4 regions of the Sphingobacterium sp. UBA5996 genome follow, and region 1 is predicted to be linked to each of the others. Evidence: riboswitches for the same ligand, from Rfam matches in the RefSeq annotation. Region 1 holds a riboswitch; each other region holds the start of a gene.
What was found. Region 1 has a riboswitch for S-adenosylmethionine ahead of metE (5-methyltetrahydropteroyltriglutamate--homocysteine S-methyltransferase). Riboswitches for the same ligand answer to the same signal wherever they lie in the genome.
Positions count from the first base shown of each region.

Region 2: another riboswitch for S-adenosylmethionine. It lies ahead of metF (methylenetetrahydrofolate reductase [NAD(P)H]); the one in region 1 lies ahead of metE (5-methyltetrahydropteroyltriglutamate--homocysteine S-methyltransferase).
Region 3: another riboswitch for S-adenosylmethionine. It lies ahead of B3E00_RS13365 (5-oxoprolinase); the one in region 1 lies ahead of metE (5-methyltetrahydropteroyltriglutamate--homocysteine S-methyltransferase).
Region 4: another riboswitch for S-adenosylmethionine. It lies ahead of B3E00_RS09600 (O-acetylhomoserine aminocarboxypropyltransferase/cysteine synthase family protein); the one in region 1 lies ahead of metE (5-methyltetrahydropteroyltriglutamate--homocysteine S-methyltransferase).

Region 1 covers NZ_DJAS01000014.1:177,968-183,248, reverse strand. The annotation lists gene B3E00_RS11245 (sensor histidine kinase) at 1-1,455, shown strand, start outside; gene B3E00_RS11240 (response regulator transcription factor) at 1,557-2,246, shown strand; SAM riboswitch class I at 2,432-2,535, shown strand; gene metE (5-methyltetrahydropteroyltriglutamate--homocysteine S-methyltransferase) at 2,613-4,925, shown strand; gene B3E00_RS11230 (hypothetical protein) at 5,021-5,281, opposite strand, start outside.
Region 2 covers NZ_DJAS01000011.1:317,894-323,174, forward strand. The annotation lists gene B3E00_RS08730 (30S ribosomal protein S16) at 1-188, shown strand, start outside; gene rimM (ribosome maturation factor RimM) at 307-831, shown strand; gene B3E00_RS08740 (hypothetical protein) at 931-1,782, shown strand; SAM riboswitch class I at 1,959-2,061, shown strand; gene metF (methylenetetrahydrofolate reductase [NAD(P)H]) at 2,133-3,089, shown strand; gene B3E00_RS08750 (DUF2723 domain-containing protein) at 3,405-5,281, shown strand, end outside.
Region 3 covers NZ_DJAS01000017.1:95,833-101,113, forward strand. The annotation lists gene B3E00_RS13350 (hypothetical protein) at 1-302, shown strand, start outside; gene B3E00_RS13355 (DKNYY domain-containing protein) at 304-1,269, opposite strand; gene B3E00_RS13360 (hypothetical protein) at 1,601-1,906, shown strand; gene B3E00_RS13365 (5-oxoprolinase) at 1,939-2,202, opposite strand; SAM-I-IV-variant riboswitch at 2,269-2,362, opposite strand; gene B3E00_RS13370 (DUF3050 domain-containing protein) at 2,570-3,340, shown strand; gene B3E00_RS13375 (3-hydroxyacyl-CoA dehydrogenase) at 3,490-4,386, opposite strand; gene B3E00_RS13380 (oleate hydratase) at 4,455-5,281, opposite strand, start outside.
Region 4 covers NZ_DJAS01000012.1:189,745-195,025, reverse strand. The annotation lists gene B3E00_RS09610 (homoserine dehydrogenase) at 1-598, opposite strand, end outside; gene B3E00_RS09605 (homoserine O-acetyltransferase family protein) at 637-1,680, opposite strand; gene B3E00_RS09600 (O-acetylhomoserine aminocarboxypropyltransferase/cysteine synthase family protein) at 1,716-3,026, opposite strand; SAM riboswitch class I at 3,283-3,395, opposite strand; gene B3E00_RS09595 (FUSC family protein) at 3,576-5,281, opposite strand, start outside.

The DNA of each region.
Region 1 (5,281 bases):
AATTCATTTTATGAAACATACATCAAGAGACCGGAGTACCAAAAATACATCAAATTTTCTGTTTCAAATGAGCTTACCGATGACAATTTAGTACAAGCCTTCATCATGCTAAACGCATCGAAGGTAGATGATCAGGTGAGCGGAAAAGATGATAGTACGCGCTTTGTTATTCCTTTGCTCGATGGCCTGGTTGATCAGCAAACCAAATTCAGGGTAGCCACCTTACCTCCAAGAGAGAATGCAAAACTTACAAAAACGATCGCTGATTTAGAAAAAAGACTGGATGTGCTTAATAAAAAGAACTCTTGGTCGGGGTTTAACGTTTATGATTCTGTTGCCATGTTGGGGGGTAAAAAGGCTGACTATATTGAAGATGTCGCTATTGGAATGGAATTAGCTAAACGCCCATTGAAAGATCGACTGAATATTATCATCGTTCAAGAGCTTATCAAAGAGGAATTGGCTCAACGCGACATTAAAGCGCCATTTAATATCGAAATATGGAGCACAAACAATATTTTACTCAATAATATCCTTGACGAAGCGGCTTTAAAAAATCCTTCAAATACAACCCGGTACTCCACTGCTCTCTTTAAAGGCGACATTGGTGCTGCACCGGGAAAATTAACGATTTATTTCCCAAACAAAAAGGCGATCATCGCAGATAATATGGGTTATCTACTTTTGCCTATGCTTGCGCTACTTTTTTTATTGGTGGGGTGTTTTGCATACACGCTGATTATCATCTTTAGACAAAAGAAAGTTTCGGAGATGAAAACCGATTTTATCAATAATATGACACATGAGTTTAAGACGCCAGTTGCGACTATCATGATTGCTAGTGAATCGCTTAAGGACCCCGATATCAATGCCGATCATAAACGCGTTCAAAAATTAGCCAATATCATCTACGACGAGAACGTTAGGTTAGGAAATCACATTGAACGTGTACTTGATTTAGCCCGATTAGAAAAAGAAACCTTAAAACTAGATCAGGTAGATGTTCATATTAACGATCTTGTTTCTGCTGTTACGGACAGTATGCAACTGAGAATGCAAAATATTGGCGGAAAATTCAGTATTGATCTGGCAGCCACGAAAGATGTCGTCGTTGGCGACGAACTGCATTTCTCAAACGTATTTTATAACCTATTGGATAATGCAATTAAATACAATAAAGGTGATCTACATGTGAGTATACAATCAAAAAACGTCGGTGATAGTATTGTGGTCACTATAGCTGACAACGGTATCGGTATGAGCCGAGATCACCTGCAAAAGATTTTTGACCAATTTTACCGGATACCGACAGGCAATGTCCACAATGTAAAAGGATTTGGTCTTGGTCTAAGTTATGTACAAGATATTCTGAGGAGACTGAACGGAAAAATTACGGTTAAAAGCGAAAAAGATAAGGGCACGACCTTTGAAGTAATTTTGCCTACAAAAAAATAAAAGGTTCCTTTTTTGTATATTTCCTCTGTAAAAGAATTTCAAAGGTAGAGGAAGCTGATTTATCAGCATCAAGGGAATTCGTTAAAATTAAAGTATTCATTATGCAAAAGATATTATTAGCAGAAGACGATCCTAATTTGGGGGATCTTTTAAAAGACTATCTCGAATTAAAGGGAAAATTTGACGTCACACTATGTACAGATGGTGATGAAGCAATATCCCAGTTCAAGAAAAATAACTATGACCTCTGCATCTTCGATGTCATGATGCCTAAGAAAGACGGCTTCTCTGTTGGACGTGAAATCAGAAAAACAAACAATACTGTTCCAATAATCTTTGCCACAGCGAAAGGTATGATGGAAGATAAAACTGAAGCTTTTGAACTTGGAGGGGATGATTATATCACTAAGCCGTTTCGGGTTGAGGAATTGTTACTTCGCATCAATGCCCTGCTAAAACGCAGTGTTCGGGATAAAGAAGAAGAGGTAGTTGCAGACAAATTTGAAATTGGCGATTATTTCTTTGATTACACAAGTCAGCAGATTTCCTATAAAGGGCAGATGCAGAAACTATCGACTAAAGAAGCTGAACTTTTACGCCTGCTCTGCCTAAAGAAAAATGATGTATTGACAAGAGAGGAGGCTTTATTAAAAATATGGCATGATGACAACTATTTTACTGGTAGAAGTATGGATGTCTTTCTCAGTAAACTTCGAAAATACCTGAAAGAGGATAGTAAAGTTGAGATTGTAAATGTGCATGGAAAAGGTTACAAACTTTTGGTAAGCTAAAAACAGTGGGAATGAGTCATACGATCATTCCCATTTTTTTGTCTGTAATGCATTGAATTATGAAATAAAGGAATGATTCGATGAAAAGAAGAGAAAAAAAGAATTTCATTCTTAGTAGAATATAAAAAATAGGTGCACTTTCATAAAAAATTTGCATTTTTAAAATAATTGCGCTACCTTAGCATCGCTTATAGAGAAAGGCAGAGGGAATAGACCCGATGAAGCCTTAGCAACCTGTCCCTTGACAAGGTGCTAAATTCTACCCATTAGTATATGGGAATGATAAGCCGAAGTCACCAAATTCTAGTGTGTCCTTCTCTCTCTAGCAAGAAATATAGTTGAAAAAAAATATTAAAAACATTCATTATGTTATTGACTAACAATTTAGGTTACCCTCGTGTGGGCGCGTTCCGCGAATTGAAAAAAGCCAATGAGGCCTATTGGGCTAAAAAATCTTCTGTTGAGGAATTATTGGACACCGCAAAAAAAATACGTGAAGGCAATTGGAAAACACAAAAAGATGCTGGAATAGATTTAATCCCTTCCAATGATTTCTCTTTTTACGATCAAGTATTGGATTTAACCCTTACGGTTGGTGCAATTCCTGCCCGTTACCATTCCTTATTGAATAAAGTAGACAACAACTACAGCTTAGACTTATATTTTGCAATGGCCCGCGGTTTCCAACAAGAAGGAATTGACGTAACTGCAATGGAAATGACCAAGTGGTTGGACACAAACTACCACTACATGGTACCAGAATTCACAAAAGATCAAGAATTCAAATTGACTTCTGAAAAATTCTTAAATGAATACAACGAGGCAAAATCATTGGGCATTGATACTAAACCAGTTTTACTTGGTCCGATCACTTACCTATTGATCGGTAAAGAAAAAGAAGCTGGCTTCGACAGGATCGATTTATTGGATAAACTTGTCCCTGTATATGAGCAAATATTGTCTAAACTAGCTGAAGCTGGTGCGCAATATGTTCAGATTGACGAACCGTTCTTAGCATTGGATTTAGATGCTAAAGTAAAAGCGCTATATCAGCCTACTTTTGAAAAATTAGCTGCTGCAGCAAAAAACATCAAATTAATCGCTACCACTTATTTCGAAGCGTTAAAAGATAACGAAGATATCGCGGTTAATTTGCCTATTCATGCTTTACATTTGGATCTTGTCCGTGGTGAAAACCAACTGGATACCGTTTTAGCTAAAGTTCCCGCTTCATTGACATTATCTTTAGGTATTGTTGAAGGCCGTAACATCTGGAAAAACGATTACGAAAAGTCATTGGTTAAAATCAAGCAAGCAGTTGATGCATTAGGAAAAGACCGCGTTTGGGTGGCTCCTTCTTCATCTTTACTGCATGTTCCTTTTGACCTAGATAATGAGCATAATGAACAATCATTACCTGCTGAAGTAAAAAATTGGTTAGCCTTTGCCAAACAAAAATTAGCTGAAGTGAAAGACTTAGCTGTACTGGCAGAAGGCGAAGTTGATGCGAAAACAGCGAAACGTTTTGAAGCGAACAAAGCTGCTGCTGAAAGCCGTCGCACTTCTCCATTAATTCACAAACCTGAAGTTAAAACACGTACAAGCAATATCACTGATGACGATGCAAAACGTACTTCAGCATTTGCAGACCGTAAAGCAGCGCAACAAGCGAAATTTAACTTGCCGGCATTCCCTACCACAACGATAGGTTCTTTTCCACAAACAAAAGATGTTCGTAAATGGAGAGCAGATTTGAAAAAAGGTGCTATTACTCAAGCGGAATACGATAAAGCAATCGCAGAAGAAACTGAAAACACCATCCGCCTTCAAGAGCAATTGGACATCGATGTTTTGGTACATGGGGAATTCGAGCGTAATGACATGGTGGAATACTTCGGTGAACAATTAGCCGGATACGCTTTCACACAAAACGGCTGGGTTCAGTCTTACGGTTCTCGCTGTGTTAAACCTCCAATTATCTATGGTGATGTCTACCGTCCAGAGGACATGACTGTACGTTGGTCATCTTACGCACAATCATTGACAAACCGTCCGGTGAAAGGTATGTTAACAGGTCCTGTAACAATCTTGCAATGGTCTTTCGTTCGTAACGATCAACCGCGTTCAACAACAACTTACCAAATTGCTTTGGCCATCTTGGATGAAGTACAAGCTTTGGAAAAAGCAGGTATCAAAATCATCCAAATTGATGAACCAGCTATCCGGGAAGGATTACCTTTACGTAAAGCTGATCAAAAAGATTACTTGAACTGGGCAGTACGTGCTTTCCGTGTTTCTTCTTCAAATGTAGAAGACGATACACAAATCCACACACACATGTGTTATTCAGAATTCAATAATGTAATCGAAGATATCGCTGCAATGGACGCTGATGTTATCACGATCGAGACTTCTCGTTCTCAAATGAAATTATTGAATGCTTTCGCTGGCGACTTTAAATATCCAAATGATATTGGTCCAGGTGTTTATGATATTCACTCTCCACGTGTACCCAGCAAAGACGAGATGGTAGATCTATTGCGTAAAGCAAAAGCAGTAGTTCCGGCAGAACAACTTTGGGTTAATCCTGACTGCGGATTGAAGACCCGTGCTTGGCCAGAGACCAAAGCAGCTTTAGAGTCTATGGTAGAAGCTGCCAAAATCTTAAGAGCAGAATAATTCTTAAACTATATTGATAAAGCCCTGGGTGAAATTTCACCTAGGGCTTTTTTATTGTACTCATATTAATCTAAAATTGTATCTAGATCGTGATCCTATTTACGAACAGTATTACTTTCTTTCTTACTATTTTTCCCACTTCCTTTACTAATTTCCTGTTTCCCTTTAATCCGATCCTCAATCGACTTCAAGCTTGATGAAAAATCAAGATCAACATTTTCAAGTTTCGCCATCTTTAACGCCTTCAACGCCTTTTTGTATTTTCTCATTTTTTCAAATAGAAGTGCTTTCTTTATCCAGATCCCTGCCAAGGGCATCGCCGGAAGTGTCAAAGCAAATTTAATCGTCTTTTTTGC
Region 2 (5,281 bases), on a different contig from region 1:
CAAGAATCTCTGGTAAAAAAGATGGTTTAGCACAAACTAAAGCTGATGCTAGAAATGCTGCTTTAGCTGCTGAAGCTAAGAAAAAAGAAGAAAAAGCTGCTGCTGTAGCTGCTAAAAATGCTCCTGTAGCGGAAGAAACTCCTGCTGAAGAGACTGAAGCTCCTGCATCAGAAGAAACTGAAGGTTAATTCTTTCATAAAGTATTCGAGAAAGCCGACTCAACCTTGAGCCGGCTTTTTTTGAAACAGCCTATAGGCTATAGTTTGCCATTATCATGTCTTACATCTAATTGCTAAATACGAAAATATGACTATTGATCAAAGCTTTTACATCGGTTATATCAGCAAAACAAGAGGGCTTAAAGGAGAAGTACAGCTATTTTTTGAATTCGAAGAATACGAGAGTTTGGATATGGATGTCGTCTTCGTGGAAGTGAACAAAAAGCTTGTTCCTTATTTTGTTGACGCCATCAAATTTCAAAAGAACAGTACCGCTTATGTGACATTCGAGGATGTGGATCATATTGATAAGGCTCAAATACTTGTACGTAAAAAGCTATATCTTTCCAATGATAAAATGCCGGAGCGTGATCCAGATGATTTTAGATATACGGATTTAATCGGTTTTTTAGTAATTGATGAAAACCATGGTGAACTGGGGAGAATAACAGATGTTCAGGAGTTTCCACAACAATTTGTTGCTACCGTAGATATGGATGGCAAGGAGCTGATGTTCCCACTTTCGGACGATTTGATCTTAGGTATTGATGGCGAAGAGGAGATTATTGAAGTTGAATTGCCAGAAGGCTTAGTGGATCTGTATAAAGAATAAGTATATCCTTAGGCTTATATAAATGAATAGCCTTTCATAGACTATCGCAGTAATTTATTATATTGGCATATATTATTTTGCCATAATTATTAATTGATTTTGAAATCGTTATTACTCCTGCTATTCCTATTTTCACTGTCTTCTTGTGCTTTCTTTGGAAAGAAAAAGGAGTTTCCTGAAGGTAATTATCAGATGATATTGGGCTATTCGAATGAGCAATATCATAAACTTAAGAGAGAATCTCCCCAGAATGTGGAGGCAAATACCTATGGGAATGATCCTACTTTATATCGGTCCTTTCTCTCACTCCATAATAAAGACCGCTTTGTCTTGGCGCTCGACGATATATTACTCTTCGGAAAGTATAGATTCAATGGTGACAGATTAGAGTTGACCGACGAGAAAAAAGGTAGCATCGCATTGGATATTGTTAAGGTAAAAAAAGATTTTATTCAGCTAAGAGGTGATTTTTCACAGTTTAACTCAGCGCGTTTACCTACTACCGAAAGACTTTATCTTAACTTTGCCTTAGATAAAACCCCTATACGCGAGACGCCAAGCAAATTTGACAGTCAAGTGAATTTGTGGCGGAATGCTCCCGTAAGAGCAGAAAGTGAAAAGGAGGTCAAGGCGAGGGCATTGAATTTTGTTGATTATTCCATCGCTTACTTTCAACATATATCAAGTTCTGGTACACATCACGATTATCGAATGGATGGTGTTGAATCGCCAATTATTTATGCTGAGAACGGTATTGTGCTCAAGGCGTGGACAGATGTGCCGGAATCTTGGAAAGAGTTGTTTTACAATGAACAAGATGCATTGATCGCCTATCGCTATTTATTTGATGGCTTTAAATATGCATCGAAAGAGGAATACCACGTAACAGGACTTTTATTAATCACATTTTATCTCAAAAATCTACGGAATTCCCTGGCAGCGCATCTTTAGCCAATGATTCTCGATCCTTACTTTCGCCTGTTTTTTTAACATTTTTTGGTGGTGCATACATTTCTTTTGTTGCGTGTAAGCAGAGCCCAAAGGTCTTATTGCCCTATTTTCGGTGCCATTTTAGTCTTTTCGAAAAAATATTTTTGTCTTTTGATTTTTTAAAACGATATTAGCAACGCTTATAGAGAAAGGCCGAGGGAATAGACCCGTTGAAGCCTTAGCAACCTGTATTGTTCAAGGTGCTAAATTCTACCCTACTCCATGTGGGACAGATAAGTTACATGAAGATAAACGATTCCTCGACGTGTGCGTTTCGATATAAGCCAACCAAACTAAAAAACAGTTTTTTAATGAAGATTATCGATCATATCCAGAATGCCAAAGGAAAAACATTGTTTTCTTTTGAGCTATTGCCACCGGCGAAAGGGCAGGGCATCCAAAGTATTTTTAAAACCATGGATGAACTGATGGAGTTTAAACCTCCTTTTATCGACGTAACTTACCACCGGGAAGATTATATCTATAAAGAGCATGCAAGTGGATTACTGGAACGCGTTTCCTATCGCAAACGTCCTGGGACAGTGGCGATATGTGCAGCAATCATGAATAAATATAAAGTTGATGCAGTACCCCATTTGATATGTGGTGGTTTTACTAAGGAGGAAACCGAAAATGCACTGATCGATTTGAACTTCCTGGGTATAGATAATGTCTTAGTATTGCGCGGAGATGCACGTAAGGGCGATGCTGATTTTATTCCAACGGATGGTGGACATGCTTTTGCAACAGACCTATTGGAACAGGTTGCTGATATGAATAAAGGAAAGTATCTGCATGAGGATATTGTCACATCGGAAAAGACTGATTTTTGCATCGGTGTAGCGGGGTATCCCGAAAAACACTTTGAATCGCCAAATTTTAATACTGACTTTAAATATCTGAAACAAAAAGTCGATATGGGGGCGGAATTTATTGTAACTCAAATGTTCTTTAATGTCGAAAAATATAAGGAATTTGTTACTAAATGTAGAGATAATGGAATACATGTGCCTATTATTCCAGGATTAAAGCCACTGACAACTAAAAAGCAGCTCGTGACCTTACCACGAATATTTCATCTCGATATTCCAGAAGAACTGAGCGATGCTGTTTCGGAATGTAAAACGAATGCCGACGTCAGACAAGTCGGAGAAGAGTGGTTGGTACAACAATGTCAGGAGCTGATCAAGTTTGGCGCTCCGGTTTTACATTTCTATACGATGAGTAATCCGGGTCCAACAAAGAAAATTGTAGAAAAACTAGCCTAACTCATAAAAATACCCGGGAAAGGGAGCTGATAAGCTCCCTTTTTCATTGTTAAGATATCCTATAATTGACCTTATAGCCAAGTCGTCGTGTTGGTAACGGAGTCATTTGTGTTCGTGCAAGTGTCAGTGTGTTTATTGTCAGGTACTTGTGTTAAATAGTGTTAATTAACATAATGGAATCAGGATAACTTTTTAACTTAAAGTCCTAAAAAGGATTTTAATAGAAGACCAATTGACCTTATGACGTACAATAGAATAAATTCTCTACTGGGTTTTGCTTGCGGACTCATTGCCACATGTGTATACATTGCTACCGTGGAAAAGACGGTAAGCTGGTGGGATTGTGGTGAATTCATTGCCTGTGCTTACAAGCTGGAAGTAGCACACCAACCTGGGGCACCATTGTTTCTTCTGATTCAGAATGTATTTTCAAACTTGGCTTTGGGTAATGCAGGTAAAATCGCCTATTGGATGAATATCGGATCGGCAATTTGCAGCGGGCTTACGGTTACATTTTTATTTTGGACGATAACAGCAATTGCCAAGAAGATACTCCGCGAAGACAAATACGCACCTTTATCCAACTGCTTGCAGATCTTCGGCGCAGGAATTGTTGGTGCAATGGCATTTAGTTTCAGCGATTCATTTTGGTATTCGGCCGTAGAATCCGAAGTTTATGCGATGTCGTCCTTGTGTACAGCAGTTGTGTTTTGGGGGATATTAAAATGGGAAGCTCGTGCTGATGAAGAAGGTAGTGATCGTTGGCTGGTATTTATCGGTTTTGTTATGGGGCTTTCTATTGGAGTCCATTTATTGAATCTTTTGGCTATCCCAGCGATAGCGATGGTGGTCTATTTCAGAAAAGCAACTCAGGTGAGTGCGAAAGGTACCTTAAAAGCGTTTGTAGTAGGCGTACTGATCCTTGGAGCCGTTTTGTGGGGTATTATTCAATGGTTGGTTGGCCTGGCTGCTAAAGTTGACCTTGTATTTGTAAACTCACTTGGAATGGGATTTGGTTCCGGAATTTTCTTCTCGTGCTCATTGCTGGTAGGATTGATAGTTTACGGTTTGTATTATTCGTATACAAAGCGCAAATACACGCTCAACACCGCTTTGTTAGTTTTTTGTTTTGTTTTATTTGGATACAGTTCCTACACCATGGTCATGATCCGGGGAAAAGCAAATCCATCCTTGAATAATAATGCGCCAGATAATGTATTTTCTTTTTTAGGCTATTTGAGCCGGGAACAATATGTCCGGGAGCCATTGCTCAAAGGTCCGTATTATGATTCGCAAGTGGTTGGTGTAAAGAGTAAGACAGGCTATCGGAAAGATCAATCGGCGTATGTACCCTTTACACAGATAGACAAATATCAATTTGATAAGGAAACCTTTTTCCCGCGTATTTACAGCCAAGATGGAAACCATCAAGCCTATTATAGAAGTTACTTCAATTTGAAAGAGGGAGAGCAACCACAATTCTCCGATAATTTTAAATTCTTTTTCAATTTTCAGCTTGGCGATATGTATACGCGCTATTTCTTATGGAATTTTGTCGGTAGACAGAATGATCGACAAGGGTATGGGACCTATAGCGATGGCAACTGGCTGTCGGGGGTCAAAGCATTCGATAACTGGCGACTAGGTGCGCAAGATAAACTACCGCAATCGCAGGCACATGATCCGAGCCGAAATACCTATTTCTTTCTGCCGCTGCTTTTGGGAATAGCTGGTGCGGTATGGTTGTATCGAAACAACAAGCCTTATACTTTGGTCGTAACCTTGCTGTTTGTATTTACCGGAATAGCGATTGTTGTTTACCTAAATCAAACGCCCATGCAACCTCGGGAGCGGGATTATGCTTATGTGGGCTCTTTCTACGCCTTTGCAATCTGGATTGGATTGGGGCTGATCGCATTGGTTCGTTTTTTCAAACGTTTTGTACGAACACGTTATGCTTTGGCGACAGGTTTATCCTTTGCGTTGCTGGGCGGCCCCATTATTTTGGTTCATCAAAACTGGGACGATCATGATCGATCGGAGAAATCGATGGCAAGGGACTTGGCGCGTAATTATCTTGAGGCCTGTGCTCCAAATGCAATCCTATTTACGTATGGCGATCATGATACATTTCCGGTGTGGTACTTACAAGAAGTAGAAGGTGTGCGTCCCGATGTACGGGTGGTCGTCTT
Region 3 (5,281 bases), on a different contig from region 1:
TGCAAAAAGCTGCCGCATTTGATAAAGGTGGGCGTGGTCGTAAGCGGAAAATGAAAAGCTTGGAGCACTTCAACGAAAAGGAGAAAAATTATGTAGACACCAAGCTCCATCTCTATAGCCGCCGGTTAATTGAACTTTGTGTGAAAGCACAGGCAGGTACCCTCTTGTTGGTCAACCAATCCAATAAGGAGGAAATTGCCAAAGGCGATAAATTTCTGTTGCGCAACTGGGGCTACTACGGTCTTATTGAAAAAATTAAATACAAAGCTAAAATGGTCGGGATCAACATTATTATCGAGTAGATCAATCCAATTTTTTCCCTCTATAAAACTTGCTCCATGCATCCCCGGCATAGCCGTTATCCAAATATTCAAAGGTGGAAGCACTCGCCCCCTTCAACTCCTGGCCGCGATAGAAAACCGTCCAGGAGTCTTTTGCATACCCTCCCCCAAGTGCTTTAAAGGTGGATGCCGAAGCGCCGTTAACTTTTATTCCCTGATAATAGACTGCCCAGGGGTCTACGGCATAGCCATTTCCGATTGATTTGAACGAGTTGGGGCTGCCGCCCTCGACTTTAATTCCACGGTAAAAAAGATTCCAGGCGTCTTTGGCATAGCCATCATCAAGGTATTCAAACGTTGAAGCAGAAGCCCCTTCCACTTTCTGATTTTTATAGAAAACAGACCAATTGTCCTTGGAATATTGACCGCCAAGAGGCTGTGTGGTAGGACCAGCAAATCTCTCGTTCTTTTCGCCCCGATAATAGCTTGACCAATTATCTTTTGCATAACCCCGACCGAGGTTTTCAAAGCTGGAGGAGTTGGCTCCTGCAATTTCTTTGCCCAAATAGTAGACTTTCCATGCGTCTTTGCTGTAACCATTTCCCAGCGTCTTGAAGGAAGACGCTGTCACATTCGATAAGGATCTGCCATAAAAATAGACCTTCCAGGCATCACTAGCGTAACCGTCACCCAGTGACTGAAAAGTAGAAGGACTTGCATGGGCTACAGCTGCCCCCCGAAAATAGACTTTCCAGGTGTCTTTTGCATAACCATCACCTAAAAACTGAAAAGAACCGGCATTGGCATTGACAATTTCTTTACCACGATAATAGATACGTGATCCGATTTTGCTGTAACCATCACCCCGATGTTCCTGAAAGAAAAAAGTAGCAAAATTGGCATGCGCTACTTTAGCACAAATAGCCTGTGTGGCAGTAGTCAACAAAAGAAGAACGAGCATGGTTTTAAATGGGACTTTTGACATCATATAGGGCATCGGGTTAAATTTGAAAGCAAATGATCATATGTTACTCTTGTTAATGAGACCCAATAATCACAATAAAGTTTAGTCATCAATTAATTATTTATTTCTTGGAACTGATGCGATTGAAAATAGAAGGTCATTATTTCGCATGCTTATGTCTTCAACTAAATTCCAACCGTTTAAGCGCTCAGGCTGCGGTGATAATGATAACAGTTTTTATGAATTTCTATCAACCCCGACAAATAGAGGGTTGACCTGTCAGATCTTTGTCAATACGCAAGGTAAAAATCGGGAATATTTGGTCGAGTAGTATTTTTTTTATATATTGCTGGTTATGAGTTTTAAAGAAAAATTAGAGAACTGGCGCACGTCAATCAATCGCGCCGGTAGTGGTGAGGAATTGTATATTTTGCTTTTGAACTACAAAAAGTTTATCAACAAAAATTGGATGGACGATTTTGGCGATCCGGGTAACTGGAAATCGGAATTAAATCAGGTCATCAGCAAAGTAAGAAAGAAAGTGGATGTGGCAGAAATTCAAAATTGCGACGATCTCTCGTCCTACAAAGACGACGCTCGGCAAACAGCCCATTCGCTCAATCATACATTAAGATATCACCACTCATTGACAAAAGAGTAGGCTAGGCCTACTCTTTTTGCGTTTATAGGGCTTTACTGTAAAGGAATCAAAACATTTTGTTCCAGACGGACAGGCACCTGCTTCACCGACGTAAAGCCGTCTTCCTTGGAAATAATATTAGAAAGATCAAGCCCCCTTTTGGAGAATGTACTGATCAAAGCTGTTCTGAAGGTAGCTTTCGATGATCCCCAGCCTTGTCCTAAAATGGTGTCGTTGTTGAGCTGGATCAGTTCATCTGTTGAATAATAACTGAATTTTTCCAGTAAGTGTTGGTAAAGATTTGTTGTTGTAGCCATACAATTTAAAAATTTAAAGGATTAAACCATAAACTGTATCCAGATTACTTTGGGAAAATAACCGTTGTATAACGTTTATTTTGGTCGAAACCCGTATTAATTTACCACCGCGGTGCCTTCACTCGGTTGGTATTGCATCATGCAATTCTGAATACTCTACAAATATAGTAGATTATTTTTTTATAATAAAATTTTTTTTGTCTTTACTGCTATTAAACGCTGATAACCGAAAACAGCAGCAAAACAAGCTGGTCGCTTTGACTTTAATTTGGGTATAAAGCGGTTAGCTGATTGGGAAATTTATCATGTTACTGTAATCTCATCGAAAATACTTTAAAAAGCAGAGAGAACACAATACTTTTGCGGCATGAATAGAATTGCGGAAATTAACGAATACATTGCTACCGAACGCGAAGTATTATTGCAACACCCTTTATACCGTAAAATAAAGACGATCAAAAATTTACGTTCTTTTACCGAAGGGCATGTGTATGCTGTATGGGATTTTATGTCTTTATTAAAAGCTTTACAGATCAAATTAACCTGTACCACACTTCCATGGTTCGCCAGTGAACATCCTTCAACGCGCTATTTGATTAATGAAATTGTATTGGCAGAGGAGTCGGATGAATATATCGATGGACGTCGATTAAGCCATTTTGAGATGTATCTCGACGCAATGTCTGCTATGGGAGCCGACCTCCATTTGATCAATAAATTTATTGCCAATGCCAAAAAATCGGATAATATATTCGATGCTATAGCATTGACAACATTGGACAAGCGAATCAAAGATTTTCTGAATTTTACATTCGAAGTAATAGCTGAGGGTGAAGTGCATAAAATTGCGGCGGCATTTACCTTTGGACGTGAAGACCTCATCCCCGGAATGTTTACGTCTATTTTGGAAGAAATTAAAGCGAATTTCCCTACAGCCAATTTAGACAGTTTTATTTATTATTTTCAACGCCATATTGATTTAGATGGCGACGAACACGGTCCATTGGCGATGCAGATGATAACAGATCTTGCGAAGGACGATGAGGTTAAATGGACGGAAATGAAGGAGATTAGTAAAGTTGCGCTGCAAAAAAGAATTCAACTGTGGAATGCAATTGAAGATTCCTTATATGGATAATACGTTAAGCAGATCTTTGAGAACGGCCTTTCAAATCACGATTTGAAAGGCCTTTTTATGTGCTGTGCAACAAGTCTTATTTATCCGTTACCTTGCAATATCATGCACCAGCTGTTTATTGAAGTTGCGTTCTTTCGAAAGCCAGTCAACTACTTCAAAAAGTCTGGCGATTGATAGGCTGGATTGGGATAGGTATAGAATCCTTCTCCGGTAGCGACGCCTAGTTTGTTCTTATCTATAAAATGTTCTTTGAGATAGGCTACAGTTTTGATCTTTATGGGATCATTGGTTGCCTCGGCACTCATTTTGTTAATATTATAGGCTGTTGTGATGCCAACGATATCGAGTATGCCGAAGGGGCCTGTTGGCGCTCCCGTGGCAACCATCCAAGTCTTGTCGATCGTTTGGGCATCGGCCACTTCGTTGACCAAAAGATCCGTTGCTGCCGACAGTAGCGGAACAAGTAAGGAGTTTACAATATAGCCAGGCTGCTCCTTATGCAGTGGCAGTGCAACCATCCCAATGGATTTTGAAAAGTTGACCACCTGCTCAAATACTGTTTTGTCTGTGCCTGGATGGCCCATAATTTCTGCTGTATTGTGCTTCCAGATCTCATTGGCAAAATGTAGGGCCAGGAACTTCTCCGGACGGCCAGTTTCTTGGGCAAACTGACTTGGTAGTAGGGTGGAAGAGTTTGTTGCAAAAATGGTTTTCTCCGGAGCGACTTTCGCTAACTCCTGATAGAAACCTATTTTAATGGCAGGGTTTTCGGGAACGGCTTCGATCAGAAAATCTGCGTTCGCTACTGCCGAAGCAAGGTTTGAATCGTAACTGAGCCTGTCAAAGGTTGAAGCCAGTTGTTCCTTACTCGCATGAAGATCTTTCTCGAATGCCTGCGCCATAAGATCAAATTTAGCTTTTGCTTTTTCAAGTACCTCATCGTTGATGTCATATACGGTAACTTCATAGCCATGAAAAGCAGCTTGGAAAGCGATCTGATAACCTAAAACACCGCTTCCTGCAATCGTTATATTTTTAAAGTCCATGATGTTATTATTTTTTTTTTCAATTCGTAAAAACATACGCCGCGAAACCATGGCGCATGCTGTGATCCTTATCCTTTAATTCCTTTTAACCAATCTTTGAATTTGCTGATCTGTTCTGTGAGAAAGGATTCCTGCTCTTCCTCGTCCGCGGAACCAAGCGGTAGGATATGTTCAAAATAAGTGCCTTTCAATAGTTTACGCAGTAAACCTTCTCCTATAAACGGTTTGTCGTCATTTAACGTTTTGGCCGCTTTTAAGAGATGACGGATGTCGTATTGAAGGGGATTGATATCTGGAACCTGTTTATTTAAGTTTAAAAGTTCATATACGGCAATCCGTGCTGTACGTACTGAGCTTTCCATGGTAAAAACCACATCGTTATTAGTTTCGACAAACTGACCGACCAAGCCAAGATTTTTGCAGCCTTCAGGGACAACTCTTGGACGGTCACCCTTTGCTCTAGGCATAAACATAGACGTAATGTAGGGCATAAACGCCGTACGCACAATGGTATTTGTGATAACATCGTCCAGTTGCTCAATAATTCCCAGATGGTAACATAACTCGGCTAGAATTTCATCTCCCGTACATTGGGGCATTGGCTTTTTAATGTAATTTCCTTCTTTATCCATAAATAAGGCATATACCCACAAGACAAGAACATCATCCGGTTGGCCAGGGAAGTGTGGCTGTCTATTACAGGTGAAACTCATCAGCCAATCGGAATCGGTAATGGTGATGATACCGCCAGTAACTGTTTTGCCGGAATAAGGGTCGTTGACGGAATATTCTTTTAGTTTTTCGACTAAAGCCGAAGGCTTACAAGTCAGCGTTGCAGACTCCCATGCTGATTTTTCGATTTTACTACAGAACTTTTCGGGTCTACCAAATATGG
Region 4 (5,281 bases), on a different contig from region 1:
CAATACATACTTTAAATTTGGGGTCAAATCCACCTACATCCAAGGTTGGATCTGTTTCTGCAAATCCGAGTTCCTGTGCTTTCTTCAAAGCATCTGCATAGTGCTGATTTTCATTGAAAACTTTAGATAGAATATAGTTGGAAGATCCATTAAAAATGCCACTAACAGAGTGGAGTAGTTCATTATCATAATACTCTTCTAAATTCCGGATAATGGGAATACTTCCGCAAACAGCACCTTCATACAATAAGCTTGTGCCATATTCATGCTGGATATCGACCAGTTCCTCCAAATGGCTCGCAATCATTTTTTTATTGGCTGAAACCACATTTTTTCCCGATTTCAGTGCGCGAACAGTTAGTTGGTAAGCTGCTTCGGCATCATCAATCAGTTCGACAACAGTATTAATTTCTGGATGACCTAAAATTGCCTCCGCGTCAGTAGAAAACAGCTCCGCTGGTAGCGAGCGTTTTTTATTACCGTTTTTAATGACGAACTTCTTGATTTCCAGATTAAGATTTTTGGTTTTGATAATATCATAAAGACCTTGGCCTACAACACCAAATCCAAACATCCCTATTGTTAATTTATTGCTCATATCTCTTCTTATATTCTCTTATTATATTGTTCAATCTCTTATACTAATTCAGGAACACATGCTTTCTCCGCTCTCAGAAAGTGGCTAATAGTTTCCGTTAGTTTTGTTGTTTCGATTAAAAAGCCGTCATGACCATAGGTTGATTCAATCTCTTCGTAACGAGCATTGGGAATATGCTGTGCTATGAATTGTTGCTCTTGTGGAGGAAACAATAAATCTGTATTGACACTTAATACCAATGTTGGACAGCTAATGCTTGCTAATGCAGATTCAATAGACAATCTACCGCGCCCCAAATTGTGGCTATCCATTGCTTTAGTCAGGAAATAATAGCTGTAAGCATTGTAGCGGTTTACTAATTTTTCCCCCTGATAGTTTTGATAAGATGACGCTTTGTAGTCGCCTAGCTTATTATTATCATTTTCGCTCTGCGTATTACTATAGGTTGTATAATTACGGTACGACAGCAATGCCATTGAACGTGCCACCTTTAGTCCCTTAGCACCGCCATCAGGATGGTTGGCATAAAAGGTGCGGTCGGTTGTAATGGCAAGGCGTTGGCTCTCATTGAATGCAATACCCCATGGTGAATGAACAGCATTTGTGCCAACGACGATTAAATGATCGATTGCGATTGTGTTGGACGCCGCCCATTCCAATGCCTGCTGCCCCCCTAATGAGCCCCCGATCAGAACGTTAATACGCTTGATTTCCAGATGGTCAGCAAGAAATTGGTGTGCACAGGCCAAATCTTTTACCGTAAACTCCGGAAATGATAGATAATAGGGGTGCCCAGTGGATGGGTTAATAGACAATGGGTTGCTACTGCTATAGGCCGACCCAATGACGTTGGCGCAGATGATATAATAGCCGCTCGGGTCAAATAAGTCATCGGTTCCAAAAAGGCCCGGCCACCAATCCAAGACGTTTGCATTGGCCGTTAGGGCATGACATACCCAGATCACATTGCTGCGATCTGGATTAAGTTTGCCAAACGTCTCATAACTGATTTGTAAATCAGTAAGCTCTCGTCCATTTTCAAATACAAAAGGCTTCGGGTGCAGATAAATATGCTTACTCATTTTACATTTAAATTTTATAGCCGACTAAAGTCTAATTAGTTGATTTTATCAAAAGCTTGCTGTAAATCTGCTTTGATGTCATCAATATGTTCTATTCCCACTGACAGGCGCAATAGTCCTTTGAACACACCCGCATGCGCTTGATCTTCGTCACTCAATTGTTGGTGGGTCGTTGCGGCTGGATGAATAATCAGCGATTTAGTATCGCCTACATTAGCTAAATGACTGATTAATTCTAAACTGTCGATAAAGTCATTGGCTTTCTGTGCTGCATCGCCCTTTAGCTGGAAAGAAAGCACTGCGCCGTACCCATTTTTAAGATATTTTTGCGCATTAGCGAAGCTTGGAGAGCTTTTTAATCCTGGATAATTTACCTTTTCTACCTGAGGGTGGGCCTCAAGCCATCTAGCGATTTCCAACGTGTTGTCGACATGCCGTTGTACACGTAAAGACAATGTTTCAAGGCCTTGTAACAACAAGAATGAATTGAAAGGAGAGAGTGCTGGTCCAAAATCTCTCAATCCCTCTACACGCGCGCGAATTGCAAATTGTATATTGCCAAATGGGCCATTTTCACCAAAAATATCTGAAAAGACCAATCCGTGATAGCCCTCAGATGGTTCAGAAAATTGTGGGTACTTCCCATTTCCCCAGTTATAGTTACCTCCATCAACGATGACGCCGCCAATGCTTGTTCCATGCCCACCAATCCATTTCGTTGCCGATTCAACGACCACATTTGCGCCATACTCTAAAGGTTTAAATAAATAACCCCCAGCTCCAAATGTGTTGTCAACAATTAATGGCAAATCGTATTTTTTGGCTACAGCGGCAATTTTTTCAAAATCAGGAATATTGAAGCTTGGGTTCCCTATTGTTTCGACATAGATTGCCTTAGTTTTATCGTCAATGAGCGCTTCTATTTTATCAGCTTCAGCATCGGTGGCAAAACGAGCTTCAATACCTAGCCGTTTAAATGCAACTTTGAATTGATTGAATGTACCTCCATATAAGTTGGACCCTGCAACGAAATTGTCACCGCTTTCAAGAATATTATTTAATGCAATAAACTGCGCTGCCTGACCAGATGCAACTGCGACTGCGGAAACACCACCTTCTAAAGCTGCAATCCGTTGTTCAAATACATCCGTAGTTGGATTCATGATCCGGGTATAAATGTTTCCAAACTGTTTTAATGCGAATAGATTGGCCCCATGTTCTGCATTTTCAAAGACAAAAGATGTTGTTTGATATATAGGAACTGCTCTGGATCCTGTGGTAGGATCAGCGACTTGGCCAGCATGAACCTGTAGTGTTTCGAATTTCAAATTTTTGTTAGAAGACATAATAGATCAGATTTTAAGGTTTCAAAAAAGAATTTGTAAAGGTAAAAGAGAAGCATACACACCTACTTGGAAGGTCTGTCAAATCGTTATCCAAGAAAAAGGAAATGATTTTTAACAAGCAGGGAAGTGTGTATGCATACGCATTCGCATCGATACTTTTTTACGATGTAGTACACTTTTGCTGTTCGCAAGGTTCAGTTGTATTGAACCTGAATTTTTAATGGATTTCAGTAATTTAATAAGCATTGTCTTATATCATTTATATGCTCCAAAACGATATTATTTTGGACAGGAATTGGCACCTTTTCAAGCAAATTGAAGGTTGCCAGTGGGTCATTGAGCCAGTCTCTCGCCACTTCTTTATAAATCAAGACCTACTGATTAAGGAAGGTGTTGATTAGAAATCTTCTTTCGAAGACGACACAAATATAAACTTCTTTTTTATTAAAGCAAAAGAAATACGTTTTTTTTACTTAAAAGAGCGTTACTTCGGGAGCTGTAATCGCATATTTGTTATTCAATATTGATACATAAATACATAGCTTGCCTTTATGGTTTTCTTAAGTTGATATTTTCTGCCAGCTGATCTAAGTCGGTTAAAAGGGGTTTTAAAGCATCAATTCTGCAGTGGATACCCTGTTGTATGTCGTGATTCGCTTTTCTACCTAACGATATGGAGAGACCAACCAAATGCGAATTGATGCGATAGGAGAGTGCTTGAAAATGATGGATATGGGACCAGTCTACCCACTTGTGTTCAGGTTCCTTCTTCATTTGATTGATCGCATCGGAAAAGAGAGCCATGGCAGTCTGTGCTTTTTTCCGAGCCAGTCGAATGTCGAACGAACTTTGCAGATCATCAGATAGGCGTTTGTTGATAATTTGAAAATAATGGTGGTTATATAATGCGACCTCTTTTGCCAAGTGGACCATGCTCGTGCTTTGGCGTACGGGTATCAAAAAATAGCCCGCTATTGCCAGCAGCGCACCAACTAAAGTAAAAATTATTCTACTGCCTAAAATGATATTAATATTTCCTTCAAATAAGTTTAATGCGATGACTATGCCTAGCGTAATAAAGATCACACTGACCATATAATTTGATCGGTTGAATAGGAAGAATCCAAATAATCCAATAGCGGCAATTTGAAGAAGAACGGGCAGAAAGTCAATGGAGACCAAACAGAGTATTCCGACGGCAATTCCCGAAAGTGTACCTAGTATGCGTTCTATATTGCGTGTTTTGGTCATTGAAAATGCAGGTCTCGCAACGATGGCAATAGTGAGTAAGATCCAATAAGTATATTTAAAATCCAAGAAAGAAATGCCGATCAATGCGCCTGTTCCGAAGAGAACGGCCATCCGGAGTGCAAAACGGAAAATTGGATTATGGAGATTGAGTCTGCTCTTGATATCACTTAAATTACGCAAAGGACGATTGATAAATTGCTGATACTCATTGGTGTCAATTTTGTTTTTGATTTCTTGATTTTGATAAAAAGCAACTTGAATCCGTTTGAGAACTTCAATAATAGCTTCAATATTACGGATGATGGAAGCGAGAATACCATCTGCTGGGGCAGTCTGTTGTTCTTGAATCTCCTTTAGATCCAACAACAGCGCATTGATTTTACTGTGGTTATCGTAGCGCTGCTCTGCATAGCGAAACCTTTTATTAGGCTGCGAAAAACTATCGATTTCCAAGGCCAGTAATGTTATGCTACGACGAATTATGGGAAGGCTACCGGTATCCAGCAAATTTTTTCGAATGGCATCATAGTCATGATCCAATGCAATAATTAATTCGTGTAAATCAATTAATCCATAGACCTGACTAAGCCAATAGTTGCTTTTGTGCCAGCGTTGGCTTATGATTTTTTCTTCCCTGAATAAGAGGGATCTGATTTGCTCCTGTTGTTCACTGATCTGACCATAAATTTTTCCGACGCGGCTGTAAGTCAAGTCCAGCGGAATATCCGGATCGTAAGATTCAGAACGTATCAATAGAAATTGAGATAAACCGTGAAACCCATTGGCCATGGCGTGTTTTAAAGAGCGATAGGGTTGTATGTAAGCCTGCAATAGACTAAAGAAATAATAGATGCTGGCGCCTGCAGTAATTTGTAAGCTCACTGAAAGCGGATGTTGAGGGGCCATGCCGATGACAAAGCTCATCAGAATCAATGTCATGTTCCCAATTGCGGCATAACGGGGGCCTAAAACCCCGTAAAAAGTGCAGATAAAGCCTGCGGAAC